DNA from 3 places in the Streptomyces sp. NPDC005423 genome. Region 1 is predicted to be linked to each of the others. Evidence: riboswitches for the same ligand, from Rfam matches in the RefSeq annotation. Region 1 holds a riboswitch; each other region holds the start of a gene.
The links. A riboswitch is a leader RNA that binds a small molecule or an ion and turns the genes downstream of it on or off. The one in region 1 is predicted to bind cobalamin.
Positions count from the first base shown of each region.

Region 1 (4,204 bases):
CGGCTCGGTAGATCAGGCAGCAACTACGGCGCCGGAAGGCCCCGTTCGGCGCCGACGTGCCGGTGTCGCGCAGCGGCGGGGTCCGGTGGAGGAGTGCGGCGAGGGCACGGATGCGAGGCGCGAGGTCCGGGCGGGCCGACGCGATCATGGTCACGGCTCCGTTGACCGCCGAGGCGGTGTTGCCCCACAGGATGTGCCGCGACACCGAGAACTCCCCCATGGCGTCGGCGAGTTCGGTCAGCGGGCCGTTCAGCAGCCGGTCGCTGAGCAGCTCGGCGAGCCGGGCCGGTTCCCGGGCGGGGGCGCCCGCGAAGGCGTCGTCGGGCAGCGACAGCGGGACCGGGGCGCCGAGCACCGGCTGCCACCGCAGCTCCGCGAGGCGCGGTGCCGGGACACGGCCGTGCAGGACGGCGGCGGCCAGGGCGGGAGAGACCAGCCGGGCGGCCAGCCCGAGATGGGCGACGGACGCCGCGACCCGGAGCTCGACCGTGCCGGCCGGCCGGCCGCCCATCGCCGCCAGCGAGTCGCGTACGCCGTTCACCCGGGCTTCCAGCAGGGCTCGGGTGAACCGCTGCCAGGGCTCGGGCGGCGCGGTGCCGGACGGATGGGTGCGGACGGCGAAGAACGGGCCGAGCGCGGTGATCTCCTCGATCACCGCGCTCGCCGTGGGAGGAGCGGTCATGCCGCGACCGGGTCCGGCTCCTGCGAGGGGGCGACGGCGTCCGGCCGCGTGGGCGCGAGCAGCCGCTCGGCCAGTGGCGCGAAGACCAGACCGAGAGCGGTCCAGAGGACCAGCTGCGCGGCGACGGAGTAGAGGCGGAAGGCGAACAGCACGTCGGCGGGGAAGCCCGGGTAGACGATGGTGCCCTTGGTATCGGTCAGCGGCAGCGGGGTCTCGGTCGCCTGGTTGCCGTAGTTCTCCTTGTTGGACGCGAGGTGGCCGAGCTGCGGCAGGAGCAGCATGACGATCCCGATCGCGACGACGAACGCGGCGCCGGCCAGCAGCGTGGCGTTCCAGTTGCCGAAGCGCGCCTGGAGCCGGTTGCCGAGCCAGACGGCTCCGGCGAGGAAGGCGACGGAGCACACGACCATGATCAGGTACAGGGCGCTGCGCTGCTGGATGGTCTCCTCGTGGCCGATCGCCGGCGGGTTGGCCGGGTACTTGAGGAACGGCACCAGGTACATGCCGAGGAACCCGCCGCCGGCCACCAGCAGGGCCAGGGAGCGGGCCCGCAGACCGCCGGTGCGGCCCAGGCACACGGTGTAGGCGACGGCGAACAGGGCGCCCATCGCCATCCCGAAGAAGACCATGCCGACGCCGATGCCGACGTTGGCCTGGATGGTGCGGCTGAACAGGTCGGGGTCGCCCGCCTCGACGGGCAGGCCGGCCGCCTTGTCCAGGGTGTTCTGGACGGCGTCGCGACCGGTCTCGTAGTCGATGGCCTTGTCTATCTGCGGCTCGGCGAAGATGCGCGCGAAGACGAACGCGAGCAGGCCCGCCACCGCGCCGGCGAGTACGCCGCGCAGGAGGAGCTTCTTTTCCATGTCGAGTTGTCCGTACGTCCGGGTGCCGACGAGGTCAGTGGCAGGGGAAGCCGAGGAAGTGACGCGCGTCGTGGACGAACTCGTGGACGTGCATGTCGTTGCCGAACACCGACACGGCGCCCTGGTCGACGCCGACGAAGTAGTAGACGGCGAGCGCGATCAGCGCCGAACCGACCAGCCACAGAACGGACTTGGAGACCGGCAGGACGACCGGCGTGGACACCGGGCGGGGGGAAGTGGAAACGCTGCTCAAGGTGAGCCCTCCTTAGGGGATCGTGCGTCCCTTGCGTGTGCGGGCGGAGTGAAGGGTCAGTGTCTGACTCACCTGTCACCTTCCGGTGGCGGGCTCACAGTGGCGCGACCGTGCTGGATTCTCACCAGCTTCCTTATGCCTTCACTACAGGGCGAGCGTACGGCCCCCTTCTCGGGGGCGTCAATCGAGCGTCGGTGCCGGACGTGCCCGGGAGATCGTCTACTCCCCTGCGGCGAGGCCCAGTTCACGCCCGCCGAGCGGGGCGAAGAAGCGCTCGACGTCCGCCTCGGTGACCTCGGCGAGGGTGGGCGGGCTCCACCGCGGGTCGCGGTCCTTGTCGATGACCTGGGCGCGGATGCCCTCCACGAGGTCGGGTGCGGCGAGGGCCGCGCAGGAGACCCGGTACTCCTGGTCGAGGACGCTCTCCAGCCGGCCCAGCCGGCGGGCCCGGCGCAGTGCGGCCAGGGTCACCTTGAGCGAGGTGGGCGACCGGGAGAGCAGGGTCTCGGCGGCCTCCTTGGCGGCGCTGCCGCCGTGTCCGAGGAGCCGCCCGAGGATCTCCTCGACGGTGTCCGCCGCGTAGCAGACGTCGATCCACCCGCGGGCGGCGGCGAGTTGGCCGGGCGACGCGGTCCCCGCGTACCGGCTCAGGACCTCCGGTACCGGCGCGTGGGCGAGGCCGTCGAGGAGCCGGGGCATTGCGTGCGAGGGCACGAAGTGGTCGGCGAGGCCGCACAGCAGCGCGTCGGCCGCGCCCGCGACGGCACCGGTCAGCGCCAGATGGGTGCCGAGTTCACCGGGCGCGCGGGCGAGCAGGTGGGTGCCGCCGACGTCGGGAACGAACCCGATGCCGGTCTCCGGCATGGCGACCCTGGAGCGTTCGGTGACGATCCGCACCCCGCCGTGGGCGGAGAGGCCGACGCCGCCGCCCATCACGATGCCGTCCATGACGGCCACGTACGGCTTCGGGTAGTGCGCGATCCGGGAGTTGAGGTGGTACTCGTCCCGCCAGAACGCGGCGGAGGCGGTGCCGTCACCGTCGCGGGCGTCGGCGTGGATGGCGCGGATGTCGCCGCCCGCGCACAGGCCCCGCTCGCCCGCGCCGGTGAGCACCACGGTCCGCACGGCCGGGTCGTCCTCCCACTCGGTCAGCGCCCGGTGGATACGGCGGACCATGGCGTGACTGAGGGCGTTGAGCGCTTCGGGGCGGTTGAGCGTGAGATACCCGGCGCGTCCCTCGGTGCGCAGCAGTACGGGTTCCTCGTGGTCGGTCGTCCGAGCGCCTCGTTCCGTCATCGGGCCACCATGACATGCCGGTTTCCGGCCGGGCCGGCCAGGTGCGGGGCCGGGCGGAGACGCGCACCCGCCGCGCGAACGAGCCCTGGACGCGCCCCCGCGCGTCCGGGGAGGATGAGCCGGTTCGACGGTCCGGTCGCCGGGGCACTCCGCACACCGGCCGCCACGTTCCCGGAAAGCAGGTCCGCCGCCGTGCTGTTGCGTCTGCCCACGTCCGTGTCCGAAGCACAGCGGTGCCTGGCCGAGGGGGCGGTGCCGATAGGCGGCGCGACGCTGGTGTGGGCCGGGTGGCAGCGCGACGGCTTCCCGGAGTACGCGATGTCGCTGCGCGAGCTGCCGGAGGCCACCGCGATCGGGCGCGAGACGCTGGGCGCGGCCGTGGTGCTGCACCAGATCGACGACCGCGTGCCCGAGACGCTGCGCCGGGCGGCGGCCACCGTCGGCACCGGGGCGGTGCGCCGTACGGCCACGGTCGGCGGCAACATGGCCGGCAGCACGCTGCGGTGTCTGCTGCCCGCGGCCCTCGTCCTGGAGGCCCGGGCGCTGGTGCTGGAACCGGACGACATGTACGAGACCGAGCCGGCCGAGGTGCCGGCCAAGGGCCGGCTGCTGCTCGGGCTGCGCTGGCGGGAGCCGCTCGCCAGCCGCTACCGCAAGCTGCCGGGCGCGGCGGGCGGAGCGCCGCCGCTGGTGGTGGCCGCCGCGCTGCACGCGGCCGACGGCGGGGGGAGCCGCCTGCGGGTCGCCGTCCGCGTCGGCTACGACGTGCTCTGCGAGAGCGTCGACCGCGCGGCCGGCTCCACCGCCGAGCAGGTCCTCGACGCGCTGCACGGGACGACGGCCGGCGCGCTGGACGCCCCGGCGTGGGACGTGGTCCGCGCGGAGGTCACCGGGCTGCTCGCCCGCTGAGCGCCACGGGCCGCCGGGGCGGACATCGCCCCAACGGCCCGTAGCTACAACGGAGTTCAGCTGATCTGGACCAGCAGGTCGCCGCCCTCCACCTGCTGGATGCGGTTGATGGCCAGCCGGGTCACCCGGCCCGCCTTCGTAGCGGTGATCGCGGCCTCCATCTTCATCGCCTCGATGGTGGCCACCGTGCCGCCCACCGCG
Region 1 is NZ_JBEXET010000020.1:68,723-72,926, forward strand. Features, by position in the region: gene ABZT12_RS21635 ((2Fe-2S)-binding protein) at 1-682, opposite strand, end outside; gene ABZT12_RS21640 (CbtA family protein) at 679-1,545, opposite strand; gene ABZT12_RS21645 (CbtB-domain containing protein) at 1,580-1,729, opposite strand; cobalamin riboswitch at 1,834-1,984, opposite strand; gene ABZT12_RS21650 (enoyl-CoA hydratase/isomerase family protein) at 2,018-3,094, opposite strand; gene ABZT12_RS21655 (FAD binding domain-containing protein) at 3,287-4,003, shown strand; gene ABZT12_RS21660 (pyruvate carboxylase) at 4,060-4,204, opposite strand, start outside.

Region 2 (4,204 bases), on a different contig from region 1:
GCTCTGGTCGGTCTCGCACCGGCACGGGTACGTGACGACCTCGGACTTCGTGCGGGGGCGCTTCGGGTCGAAGGGGCTCTCGCTGGCGGTGGCGGTCACCGGCATCCTGGCGACGATGCCGTACATCGCGCTCCAACTGGTCGGGATCCAGGCCGTGCTGGACGTGCTGGGGGTGGGCGGCGGCGCCCATGCCAACTGGTTCGTGAAGGACCTGCCGCTGTTCATCGCCTTCGGGGTGCTGGCCGCGTACACCTACTCGTCGGGGCTGCGGGCGCCCGCGCTGATCGCGTTCGTGAAGGACTCGCTGATCTACATCGTCATCGCGGTGGCGATCATCTACATCCCGATCAAGCTCGGCGGATTCGGCTCCGTCTTCGCCAAGGCGGGCGCCAAGTTCACCGCGGCGGGAGCGGGCGGTCTCGTCCCCGCCCCGGCGGGTCAATGGACGTACGCCACCCTGGCGTTGGGCTCCGCGCTCGCGCTCTTCATGTACCCGCACTCGATCACCGCGACGCTCTCCTCCAAGAGCCGTGAGGTGATCCGCCGCAACACCACGCTGCTGCCGCTGTACTCGCTGATGCTCGGTCTGCTGGCGCTGCTGGGCTTCATGGCGATCGCGGCCGGAGTGAAGGTGACCAACGGGCAGTTGGCGATCCCGCAGCTCTTCGAGGACATGTTCCCGGCCTGGTTCGCCGGTGTGGCGTTCGCGGCGATCGGCATCGGCGCACTGGTGCCGGCGGCGATCATGTCGATCGCGGCGGCGAACCTGTTCACCCGCAACATCTACCGGGACTTCATCAAGCCCGACGCGACCCCGGCCCAGGAGACCAGGGTCTCCAAGCTGGTCTCGCTGCTGGTGAAGGTGGGCGCGCTGGTCTTCGTCCTCACCATGGACAAGACGGTCGCCATCAACTTCCAGCTCCTCGGCGGCATTTGGATCCTTCAGACCTTCCCGGCCCTGGTCGGCGGCCTCTTCACCCGCTGGTTCCACCGCTGGGCCCTGCTCGCGGGCTGGGCGGTAGGCATGATCTACGGCACCCTCGCCGCGTACGGGGTGGCCTCGCCGACCCAGGCCCACTTCGGCGGCTCCTCCAAGGAGATCCCCGGCATCGGCGAGATCGGCTACATCGGCCTCACCGCGTTCGTCCTGAACGTCGTCGTCACGGTCGTGCTGACCTTCGCCCTGAAGGCGTTCAAGGCACCCGAAGGCGTCGACGAGACCAGCCCCGCCGACTACACGGCGGACGCCGGCGACCCGGGCGTACAGGCGGAACTGCCGCCGGCGACCGCGGCTCCCGCCCACTGAGCCCACCCCCAACAGAGTCCCGCCACCCCGCGACGGGCCGTCGGCAGCAGGTTGCCGGCGGCCCGTCGGCGTGCGCCGCGGGGCCGCGGAGTGATCACTCTCCTCACCTACGAGTTGACGCTCCGACACCACCCTGACACAACATCTGGTGGCGTCTCGGCAGCCCGGCACAAGATGTATGCTCATGCTCGCTGTCGCCGCAGGGGAATCCGGTGCGAATCCGGAACTGTCCCGCAACGGTGTACTTGCGTGCTTTCGCACGCCCGGTCAGTCCGAGGACCTGCCGACAGCGCGCCCGGCCGACCCGGCCAGGCGCCTGACGTCCGGGCCTCGTGGAGTGGGCCGGCGGAGGCGACGCCCCGTGCGCTCGTGTGCTGCCGCCTGCCCCGCGCCAGGCCCTGTGCCGAGCGAGGGAGAGCCCCAACGTGACCATCGCGCCAGCAGAGCCGGTCTCAGCGGACCCAGTACGGACGGACGGTCCCGGGACCGCGCTGCTGCGGACCCTGACCGAGCTGACCGCCGACCTGCCCGACGCCGACCCCGGCAGGGTCGCCGCCGCCGCGCTGCGCGGCCGGTCCGCCCGGGCGGACGAGACGGAGCTGCGCGAGCTGGCCACCGAGGCGGCCGCGGGCCTGATCTCCGAGGACCCCGCCTACTCGCGGCTGGCCGCCCGGCTGTTGACGATCGGCATCGCCGCCGAGGCCGCCTCGCAGGGCGTCACGTCCTTCACCGGGTCCGTCGCCGTGGGCCACCGCGAGGGCCTGATCGCGGACCGCACCGCCGAGTTCGTGCGCGTCCACGGCGTCCGCCTCGACGCCCTGATCGACGAGCGGGCCGACGACCGCTTCGGCTACTTCGGGCTGCGCACCCTGCACAGCCGCTACCTGCTGCGGCACCCGATCACCCGCAAGGTCGTCGAGACACCGCAGCACTTCCTGCTGCGCGTCGCCGCCGGCCTCGCCGAGGACGACACCCCCCGCGCCGTGGACGAAGTCGCCGCGCTCTACGGGCTGATGAGCCGCCTGGACTACCTGCCGTCCTCCCCGACGCTCTTCAACTCCGGTACCCGGCACCCCCAGATGTCCTCCTGCTACCTCCTCGACTCCCCGCGCGACGAGCTGGACTCCCTCTACGACCGCTACCACCAGGTGGCCCGTCTCTCCAAGCACGCGGGCGGCATCGGGCTGTCGTACAGCCGCGTCCGGGCGCGCGGTTCGCTGATCCGGGGCACCAACGGGCACTCCAACGGCATCGTCCCGTTCCTGAAGACCCTCGACGCCTCGGTCGCCGCGGTGAACCAGGGCGGCCGGCGCAAGGGCGCGGCCGCGGTCTACCTGGAGACCTGGCACGCCGACATCGAGGAGTTCCTGGAGCTGCGGGACAACACCGGTGAGGACGCCCGCCGTACGCACAACCTCAACCTCGCGCACTGGATCCCGGACGAGTTCATGCGCCGGGTCAACGAGGACGGCGTCTGGTCGCTGTTCTCCCCCTCCGACGTGCCGGACCTGGTCGACCTGTGGGGCGAGGAGTTCGACGCGGCCTACCGCGCGGCGGAGGCGGCGGGACTGGCCCGGAGGACCATCCCGGCCCGCGAGCTGTACGGCCGGATGATGCGCACCCTGGCGCAGACCGGCAACGGCTGGATGACCTTCAAGGACGCGGCCAACCGCACCGCCAACCAGACCGCCGAGCCGGGCCACACCGTGCACTCCTCCAACCTCTGCACGGAGATCCTGGAGGTCACCGACGACTCGGAGACCGCCGTCTGCAACCTGGGCTCGGTCAACCTCGGCGCGTTCGTCGACGCGGCGCGGGGCGACATGGACTGGGAGCGGCTGGACGAGGCCGTGCGCGTGGCGGTCACCTTCCTGGACCGGGTCGTCGACATCAATTTCTACCCGACCGAGCAGGCGGGCCGCTCCAACTCCCGCTGGCGCCCGGTGGGTCTGGGCGCGATGGGCCTCCAGGACGTCTTCTTCGCGCTGCGGCTGCCCTTCGACTCGCCCGAGGCGAAGGCGCTCTCCACCCGGATCGCCGAGCGCGTCATGCTCGCCGCGTACGAGGCGTCCGCGGCCCTCGCCGAGCGCGGCGGCCCGCTGCCCGCCTGGGAGAAGACGCGTACCGCCCGCGGTGTCCTGCACCCCGACCACTACGACACGACCCCGGCCTGGCCGGAGCGCTGGGCGGCGCTGCGCGAGCGGATCGCCGCCGGCGGACTGCGCAACGCGCTGCTGCTGGCGATCGCGCCGACCGCCACCATCGCCTCCATCGCGGGCGTCTACGAGTGCATCGAGCCGCAGGTCTCCAACCTGTTCAAGCGCGAGACGCTCTCCGGTGAGTTCCTCCAGGTCAACTCCTACCTGGTGGACGACCTGAAGGCGCTCGGCGTCTGGGACGCCCGCACCCGGGAGGCGCTGCGCGAGGCCAACGGCTCGGTGCAGGGCTTCAGTTGGATCCCGGCCGAGGTGCGCGCCCTGTACCGCACGGCGTGGGAGATCCCGCAGCGCGCCCTGATCGACATGGCCGCCGCCCGCACCCCGTACCTGGACCAGGCCCAGTCGCTGAACCTGTTCCTGGAGACGCCGACCATCGGCAAGCTCTCCTCGATGTACTCGTACGCCTGGAAGTCGGGCCTGAAGACGACGTACTACCTGCGTTCGCGCCCCGCGACCCGGATCGCCCGCGCGGCCCGGGCCCAGGAGGCCGCGCCCCCGCCCGTCCAGCGGACCGCCGACCCCGACGCGGTGGCCTGCTCCCTCGAGAACCCCGAAGCCTGCGAGGCCTGCCAGTGACGACCGCCAAGAACCTGCTCGACCCGGGCTTCGAGCTGACCCTGCGTCCGATGCGCTACCCCGACTTCTACGAGCGGTACCGGGACGCGATCAAGAACACCTG
Region 2 is NZ_JBEXET010000007.1:3,977-8,180, reverse strand. Features, by position in the region: gene mctP (monocarboxylate uptake permease MctP) at 1-1,306, shown strand, start outside; cobalamin riboswitch at 1,447-1,609, shown strand; gene ABZT12_RS11070 (ribonucleoside-diphosphate reductase subunit alpha) at 1,732-4,101, shown strand; gene ABZT12_RS11065 (ribonucleotide-diphosphate reductase subunit beta) at 4,152-4,204, shown strand, end outside.
Region 2: linked by a shared signal. The riboswitch ahead of ABZT12_RS11070 (ribonucleoside-diphosphate reductase subunit alpha) and the one ahead of ABZT12_RS21645 (CbtB-domain containing protein) in region 1 are both predicted to bind cobalamin.

Region 3 (4,204 bases), on a different contig from region 1:
GGAACGCCCGCCGGAAACCGTCCGACTCCAGCGAGCCGTGCCAGTGGGTGCCCCAGGTCCGGCCGACCCGGCAGCCGTCCAGAGCCCGTCCCTCGGCATCGGTGAACACGCTCTCCCCGCCCATGACTTCGGCGACACCGTGATGGATCTCGTACCCCTCGACGTGCTCGCCGAGAGCCTCGCCGGCCGGCCGGGTCAGCGTCTTCTCGCGGGCGAACCGCACCCGCACGGGCAGCACCCCGAGCCCCGCCACCGGACCCCGCCGGCTCTCCACCTCGTCGTCGATGTGCTCGCCGAGGATCTGGAAGCCGCCGCAGACACCGAGCACGGGACGCCCCTCGGCGGCCCTGCGGACCAGCGCGTCCGCGAGTCCCCGCTCACGCAGCCACTCCAGCGCGCGGACCGTGCCGCGGGTGCCGGGGATCACGACGAGGTCGGCGTCGGCCAGCTCCTCGGGCCGGTCCACGAACCGCACCACGACGCCCGGTTCGGCGGCCAGCGCGTCCACGTCGGTGAAGTTGGACATCAGGGGGATCGCGCAGACGGCGACCCGCAGCACGTCCTCACCGACGGGCGGCGCGGTGCTCGACGCGCGCACGGTGCCGCGCGGCGAGAGGCCCATCCCGTCCTCCTCGTCGATCCCGAGGCCGTGCCGGTAGGGCAGGACACCGTACGTACGGCGGCCGGTGAGGCCCTTCAGCATGTCCAGGCCCGGTTCGAGGAGGGAGACGTCGCCGCGGAACTTGTTGACGAGGAACCCGGCGACGAACTCCTGGTCCTCCGGGCTCAGCAGCGCGAGGGTCCCGAAGAAGGAGGCGAAGACGCCCCCGCGGTCGATGTCGCCCACCACGAGCACCGGCAGCCGCGCGTTGCGGGCGATCCCCATGTTGACGATGTCGGTCCGCCGCAGATTGATCTCGGCGGGACTGCCGGCCCCCTCACAGATCACCGCGTCATACGTGCCCCGCAACTCGGCCAGACAGTCCAGCACGGTGCCGAGCAGCGCCTCCTGCCGTCCGCCGTGATAGCCGCGGGCGGTCATCTCCCCCACCGGCCGGCCCATGAGCACGACCTGACTGCTCCGGTCGCCGCCGGGCTTCAGCAGTACGGGGTTCATCAGCGCGGTCGGCTCGATCCGGCACGCTTGTGCCTGCATGGCCTGAGCCCGGCCGATCTCGGCGCCCTCACGGGTGACGAACGAGTTGAGGGACATGTTCTGCGCCTTGAACGGCGCGACCCGCACGCCCTGCCGCACCAGCCACCGGCAGATCCCGGCGGTGACGACGCTCTTGCCGGCGTCCGAGGTGGTGCCGGCGACCAGCAGTCCGCCGCTCATGCCCTGCCTCCCTTCACGAGGTACCGGCCGGCGACCGCGACGCCCAGCGCCAGCAGCCCGACGCGCCGGGAGAGCCGTACCGCCCGTTCGATGTCGGACACGTCCACCGCGCGGCCGGAGCCGTTCAGTTCGGGCCGGTGCTCGACCCGGCCCCCGTAGGAGAGCGTGCCGCCCAGCCGGACGCCGAGGGCGCCCGCGAACGAGGCCTCCACGGGACCGGCGTTGGGGCTCGGGTGGTGCACGGCGTCGCTCCGCCAGGCGCGCACGGCACCCCGCGGGTCGTCGCCGGCGGCCGCCGCGAGGACGGCGGTGAGCCGGGCGCCCGGCCAGCCGGCCAGATCGTCGAGGCGGGCGGCGGCCCAGCCGTACCGCCGGTACCTGGGCGACCGGTGGCCGACCATGGCGTCGAGTGTGTTCACCGCCCGGAACCCGACGAGCCCGGGCACTCCGCCGAGCGCTCCCCAGACCAGGGCGCCCACGACGGCGTCGGAGGTGTTCTCGGCGACGGACTCGACGACGGCCCGGGCGATCCCGTCGGCGTCGAGCGCCTGCGGGTCCCGGCCGCACAGGTGCGGCAGCCGCTCACGGGCGCCCTCGACGTCCCCGTCCGCCAGGGCGCGCCCGATGGTGCGGGCCTCGCGCGCGAGCGAGGTGCCGCCGACGACGGCCCAGGTGGCGGCGGCGGTGAGGGCGACGGAGGCGGCACGAGAGGGGCGTACGCAGCGCACGGCACCGGCCGCGAGGGCGACGGCGCCGCCCGCGCAGACGCCGGTGTGCAGCGCTCCCCACCCGCGGTGGTCTCGCCACAGCACCCGTTCCACGGCGCCCGCGGCCCGCCCGAACGCGGCCACCGGATGGCCGCGGCGCGGATCGCCGAGCAGGTGGTCGCCGAGAAGGCCGGCGGCGGCGCCGTACGCGAAGACGCGATCGGCACGCACCGGGCTCAGCCGGTCGCCGGGCCGGACAGGGCGCTGGTACTGAACCTCGATCGGCAGCCGAGCATGGCGATATGTCCTCACTCAGGGTGTCCACGCCCTGGTTCGACGAGACCGGCGATGAGAGTTCCTGGCTCCCGGGGCTACCTACCCCGGTGACAGTGGCGGGACCGCGCCGGATTCACACCGGCTTCCTCTCCTGTCGCCGTACATGGCTCCGGCAGTCCACCACGGGGCCGGAAGAGCCGTCAACTTGCTGTTGACCTGCGAAGGGAGAGTGTGCTGAGGCCCACACGAGAGGGGCTGGAGAGCGCGCGGAAGGCCGGAGGGCGGAACGGTGGTCCGTCCCGCCCTCCGGCCGGTGCCGGGTGGTGTGCCGTCAGGCGACGATCAGCGAGATCCCGTACGCCACCGCCGCCGTGCAGGCCGCGAAGCACACACAGGCGCCGGTGAGGGCGAGGGTCGCGGAGTCGCCCTGCGCCGTGGCGCGTTCGCGGCGGGAGAGGGCGGTGATGCCGAGGGTGAAGACGGCCACGAGCGCCACGGTGATCACGAGGCTGACGCCGAAGACGGAGCCGAGGGCTGCCCAGTCGATGTCCATGCTGCTGCTTCCTTAGTAACCGGGGGAGTTGACCGGGGCGCGGACTCAGACGGCGGCGGCCGGCGGGACCGCCGGGTCGACGACGGCCGTGGCGGGGACGGGAGCCGGGGCGGGGGCCGGGATGGTGGCGGTGAGGTCCTCGGTCACCGTCGACCCCGCGGGGGGCGGGCTCACGGCGGCGATCGCCGTGGTGACCACACCCGCGGGCTCCTCGGAGGCGTTGACGTTCGAGGCGTCGATGACCTGGCGGCGGGAGAACTTCCAGATCGCGGCGCTGGAGGCGATCAGGAAGACGGCCACCAGGGCGGTGCCCCAGTCACCGAGGCCGGTGACCGACTCGGCGCCCGCGCCCACCAGCGCGGCGGCCGGCAGCGTCAGACCCCAGGCGACGAACATCCGGGTCGCGGTCGACCAGCGCACCACCCCGCCCTTGCGGCCGAGCCCGGCACCCATCACCGAACCGGAGACGGCGTGCGTGGTGGAGAGCGAGAAGCCGAGGTGCGAGGAGGCCAGGATGACGGTGGCCGCGCTGGTCTGGGCGGAGAAGCCCTGCTGCGGCTGGAGGTCGGTCAGCCCCCTGCCCATCGTGCGGATGATGCGCCAGCCGCCGATGTAGGTGCCCATCGCGATGGCCAGACCGGCGGAGAGGATGACCCAGGTGGGCGGGTCGGAGTCGGGGGCGACGGCGCCGCCGGCGACCAGGGCGAGGGTGATGATGCCCATCGTCTTCTGCGCGTCGTTGGTGCCGTGGGCGAGCGAGACCAGGCCGGCGGAGGCGATCTGGCCGACGCGGAAGCCCTTCTTGGCGGACTGGCCGCCGGCGTTCCTGCTCAGCGCGTAGGAGAACCGGGTGGCGATCAGCGCCGCGGCGCCCGCGACGATCGGGGCCGCGACGGCCGGGATCAGCACCTTGGTGACGAGGACGTCGCCGTGGACCGCGCCGGTGCCCGCCGAGGCGATGGTGGCGCCGATCAGACCGCCCATCAGGGCGTGCGAGGAGCTGGACGGCAGCCCGACCAGCCAGGTCACCAGGTTCCAGAGGATCGCGCCGACCAGGGCGGCGAAGATGACCTCGGGACGAATGCCGTTCTCGTCGACGAGACCCTTGGAGATCGTGTTGGCGACCTCCACGGAGAGGAAGGCGCCCGCAAGGTTGAGCGCGGCGGACATGGCCACCGCGACCTTGGGCTTGAGCGCACCGGTCGAGATGGTGGTGGCCATCGCGTTGGCGGTGTCGTGAAAACCGTTCGTGAAATCGAACGCGAGTGCGGTTATTACCACAATCGCGAGGATCAGCGAGAAGTTTTCCATTTACCCAGGCAATCGTTCGAA
Region 3 is NZ_JBEXET010000019.1:74,302-78,505, forward strand. Features, by position in the region: gene ABZT12_RS21050 (cobyric acid synthase) at 1-1,336, opposite strand, end outside; gene ABZT12_RS21055 (cobalamin biosynthesis protein) at 1,333-2,274, opposite strand; cobalamin riboswitch at 2,375-2,517, opposite strand; gene ABZT12_RS21060 (hypothetical protein) at 2,651-2,872, opposite strand; gene ABZT12_RS21065 (inorganic phosphate transporter) at 2,918-4,183, opposite strand.
Region 3: linked by a shared signal. The riboswitch ahead of ABZT12_RS21055 (cobalamin biosynthesis protein) and the one ahead of ABZT12_RS21645 (CbtB-domain containing protein) in region 1 are both predicted to bind cobalamin.